DNA from 2 places in the Streptomyces sp. 5-10 genome. Region 2 is predicted to be linked to the other one. Evidence: riboswitches for the same ligand, from Rfam matches in the RefSeq annotation. Region 2 holds a riboswitch; the other holds the start of a gene.

Region 1 (2,198 bases), on a different contig from region 2:
CCTGGCCTGGCGCTCGGCCGCGGCCTTCTTCTCGGCCGCCTCCTTCGCCCGCTGCTCGGCGGCCCGCTTCTCCGCCTCGGCCTTGGCCTTCCGCTTGGCGGCCGCCTCCGCGGCCTGGTCGGCGGCCTTTTCCGCGGCGGACCTGGCCTCCTTGGCGGCGGCCTGTGCCGCGGCGGTGCGGCTGTCCTCGTCCGCCGCGTTCTGCTGGTTCTCGGCCTGCTGGAGGATGCGGGCGCGGAGCGCCTCACCGGCGTCGGTGGTGCCGCGCTGCTCGTCCTCGCTGGTCAGACCGGCCTGGGAGAGCGGGGCGGCGGCGGTCTGCGCGTCGCTGCTGTCGTCCGACGCCCAGGACCCGATGCCCGGCAGGTCCTTGGCGGCGGGCAGGCTGGCCTTGACCTCATCGGCGACATGGCCGAGATCCGGCATGGATATGGGGAGCGCGGGACGGTCCTTGGCGCTGGCCATACCGCCCGCACCGACCGCCGCGATCACGCCGACCCCGAGGACGGCGCCGCTGCGCGCCATGGTTCCGCCCCGCTGCTTGGCCACGCGGTGCCGGCCGCGTACGGGAGCGATGGACTCCTCGGTCGGGTTCCACTCCTCCCAGGTCTCGGCCTCGAATCCGGTGCCCGGGCCCTCGGAGGCGCCCTCATCCGCGTAGCGGTCGTCGGGCGCGAATGCGTATCGGTCGTCGGGGGTGAACCCGTAACGGTCGTCGGGGGCGAATCGGCCGTCCCCCGAGCTCATCCCGCCGCCGGCGTCGAAGCCGGGGCCGTAGGCGGTGGCGGTCCCCAAACCGCCTCCCCGTGTGCGATACGGAGCCTCGTCCAGGACAGACCTGTTGGACGCCACGAAGGCGCACTCCTTTCCTTCCCTCTCGCCTACCGGGTTAGCTGACGGGTTCGGAGCAGGAAGGTCTCCTACGGGTCAGGTTCGACCCGATTCACCCCAAGGTTGTTGGTTCCCCGGTTCCCTTGGTGCTGCTGGTGGTGCGGTGCTGCCGCTGTGCGTACGGGATTCGGCGACGGCGCACGGTGCCGCCCTTGCGACGGTTGTGACGACCGCGCTGCGTTATCGAACGTTAATAGAGAGCGCGATGTGATTCCAAGCTGTTCCGAGGAATCCGCGCACCTTTGGCATGAACTTAGCGCTCAGGAGGGGACATATGGGGGTGGTTCGATGGGCGGGGCAAGAGTTGGCAAAACCGCTTACGGATCGATCGTGCGTCAATTGTTATGCGGAGGGGGCTCGGTCGGTTACGCACGGTGTGCGGCCGGGTCGGCTACGAGGGTGTGGGTTTCGCCCTGTCGTTCGCTCTGTCGTTCCCTCTGTCGGTCCCTCTGTCGGTCCCTCCGTCGTTCCGCCCGTCGTTGTCCCGTCCGCCGTTGTCCCGTCCGTTGCCGCGGGCCGGGGTCCGACGGACCGCCAGCAGCGCCATGTCGTCCGGCGTCCCGCCACCCGTATGGCGCTCGACATCGGCCACCAACGCGTCCAGCAGCTCCTGCGGACCGGCGAAGCGGCGGCCGCGCAGCCGCTCCTCCGGGTCGTAGAACGCGCCATGGCGGTCCCGGGCCTCCGTCACCCCGTCCGTGAACAGCAGCAGCGTCTCGCCCTCCGCGAACGCCAGCTCCATCACCCGGTCCGGCCAGCCGGCCAACTCCACCATCCCCACCGGCAGCGCCGGTGCCTCCGGCTCCAGGGCGCGCACCGCGCCGTCCCCCTCCAGGAGCAGCGGCGCCGGATGGCCGCGGTTGATCAGCCGCAGGGTGGAGTCGCCGCGCGGAATTTCGGCCACCACCGCCGTCGTGAACCCCTCGAACACCTCCAGGTCGGCCCGCCGGGCGCCCTCGCGCTGCAGCGCCCGCTCCAGGCGGCCCACGAGCGCCTCCAGGGTCGTCTCCTGCTCCGCCGCCTCCCGGAAGCAGCCCAGGAGGATCGCCACGACCTCCACGGCCCCCAGTCCCTTGCCGCGTACGTCCCCGACGGCCAGCCGTACGCCGTGCGGGGTGTCCTGGACCGCGTACAGGTCACCGCCGATCGCCGCGTATTTCTCCGCCGGTACGTAGCGCGCGGCGACCTCCAGCCCGGCGAGCCGGGCGGGCGGCGCGGGCAGGACGGCGCGCTGGGCCGCCTCCGCGACACCGCGCGCCGAGGCGAGCCGGTGGTAGCTGCGGCGTACGACGCGGTTGATCACCACC
Region 2 (2,198 bases):
TTCTCGGAAGTCTCGCGGGATCTCATGATCTCGGGTCTCGGGATCGGGAGACCGCGCGGCGTTCGCGTCGGTCGCGCGACGGGTCAGACGTTGACGCCGTGCGTGCGCAGGTACGACAGGGGGTCGATGTCCGAGCCGTAGTCCGCGCTGGTGCGGGCCTCGAAGTGCAGATGCGGTCCGGTGACGTTGCCGGTGGCGCCCGACAGGCCGATCTGCTGGCCGGGGGTGACCTTCTGGCCGACCGAGACGCTGATCGACGACAGGTGGCCGTACTGGGTGTAGGTGCCGTCGTTCATCTTGATGACGACATTGTTGCCGTAGGAGCCGCCCCAGCCCGCCTCGACGATCTCGCCCATGCCCACGGAGTGCACCGCGGTGCCGGTGGAGGCGTGGAAGTCGATCCCGGTGTGGGTGCCGGAGGACCACAGGCCGCTGGACGCCTGGTAGCCGGTGGAGACGTAGGAGCCGCTGATCGGCGACACGAAGGTGTTGAGGCGCTTGCGCTCGGCCTCGCGCGCCGCGCGCTCCTTGGCCTCACGCTCGGCCTTGGCCTTCTTCGCCGCGGCCTCCGCCTTCCTGGCGGCCTCCTGGCGGGCGATCGCCTCCGCCTTGGCCTTGGCGGCGGCCTGCTCGGCGGCGGTCTCCTGGGACTGCGCCTGGGCCTCGATGTGGTCCGCGATCCCGTCGCCGATCACGATCGCCTGGGTCAGACCAGTCTGCTGGGCATTGGAGCCCCCGTCGGCCGCGAACGCCTGTCCGGTGATCCCGGCGACCACACCCGAGGCGACGGTCGTGATGCCCACGACGTTCGCGCTGGTGCGGATGTTGACCTTGTTGGTGCGGCGATGCTTCCCGGTGGCAGTGCGGGTGGACGCCATACTGAGGCGCACTCCTTTCCTTCCTTCTCGCCTACCGGGTTAGCTGACGGGTTCGGAGCAGGAAGGTCTCCTACGGACCCCTCCCCCGGCCGGGGAAGGCGCCCGATTCACCCCTGGGGACGTGTTGGGTCCCCGGCTCCCCTGGCTCGCGCCGTACGGGGACTCGGCGATGACTGTCCGGTGCCGCGGGTGCGGCGGGTCGCTGGCGAACAGCCGGACTGACGCTAAACGGGCCCGCTTTCGATCACCAAACGGTTCCGGTTTTTTGTTGCTCTCCCCACAAACCAAACAAGCAGTCAATCCCATAAATCGGGCATGTTGGAAGGACCCCGACGCCCTCACGGGGCCGGGGTCCTTCCTTCGTCGGCTCATGGACCGGACGTCCGCCGGACCGCCTGCCGGGCCGTCAACGAGCGGGCCGGAGCAACAGCTCATCGAACGGTTCCGGCCAACTCTCCTCGGCTCAGCCGGAGATGACGCGCACCTCGCCGATGCCCAGCGCCCGGACCGGCTCCTCGATCGCCGAGGCGTCCCCGACCAACACCGTGACCAGCCGGTCCGCCGGGAAGGCGCTCACCACCGCGGCGGTGGCCTCCACCGTGCCGGTCTCCGCCAGACGGGCGTACAACTGCGCCTGGAAGTCGTCCGGAAGGTGCTGCTCGACCTGATCGGCGAGGGTGTTCGCCACGGACGCCGCCGTCTCGTACTTCAGCGGGGCGACGCCCACCAGGTTCTGCACCGCGACATCGCGCTCGTCGTCGGTCAGCCCCTCCTCCTTCAGCGTGCGCAGCACCTTCCAGAGGTCGTCCAGCGCGGGGCCGGTGACCTCGGTGGCCACCGAGCCGCTGATCGCCAGCATCGCGGCGCCCGAGGATCCGCCCGTGGGCGACGGGGGCCCGGAGCGCAGCACCTGGCCGAAGGCGCGCACCCCGTAGGTGTAGCCCTTCTCCTCGCGCAGCACGCGGTCGAGGCGGGAGGTGAGGGTGCCGCCCAGGCAGTACGTGCCGAGCACCTGCGCGGGCCAGACCCGGTCGTGGCGGTCGGCGCCCACCCGCCCGATGAGCAGCTGGGTCTGCACCGCGCCCGGCCGGTCGACGATCACCACACGGCCGGTGTCGTCCGCGACGATCGGGGGCACCGTGCGCGGCGCGCCCGCACCGCCCGTCCAGGCACCGAGGGTGTCCGCGAGCGCCCGGTCCAGGTCGACGCCGCCGAGGTCGCCCACGATGACGGCGGTGGCGGTGGAGGGGCGGAGATGTGCCTCGTAGAAGGCCCGCACGGCCGCGGCGTCGATGCCCTCGATGGTCTCCTGGGTGCCCT

What was found. Region 2 has a riboswitch for cyclic di-AMP ahead of IEJ02_RS19875 (M23 family metallopeptidase). Riboswitches for the same ligand answer to the same signal wherever they lie in the genome.
Region 1: linked by a shared signal. The riboswitch ahead of IEJ02_RS35245 (M23 family metallopeptidase) and the one ahead of IEJ02_RS19875 (M23 family metallopeptidase) in region 2 are both predicted to bind cyclic di-AMP.

What each region holds. Positions count from the first base shown of each region.
Region 1 is NZ_JACVYG010000043.1:60,100-62,297, reverse strand. It holds gene IEJ02_RS35245 (M23 family metallopeptidase) at 1-852, opposite strand, end outside; cyclic di-AMP (ydaO/yuaA leader) riboswitch at 864-999, opposite strand; gene IEJ02_RS35240 (PP2C family protein-serine/threonine phosphatase) at 1,283-2,198, opposite strand, start outside.
Region 2 is NZ_JACVYG010000016.1:101,957-104,154, reverse strand. It holds gene IEJ02_RS19875 (M23 family metallopeptidase) at 84-878, opposite strand; cyclic di-AMP (ydaO/yuaA leader) riboswitch at 893-1,057, opposite strand; gene IEJ02_RS19870 (M16 family metallopeptidase) at 1,342-2,198, opposite strand, start outside.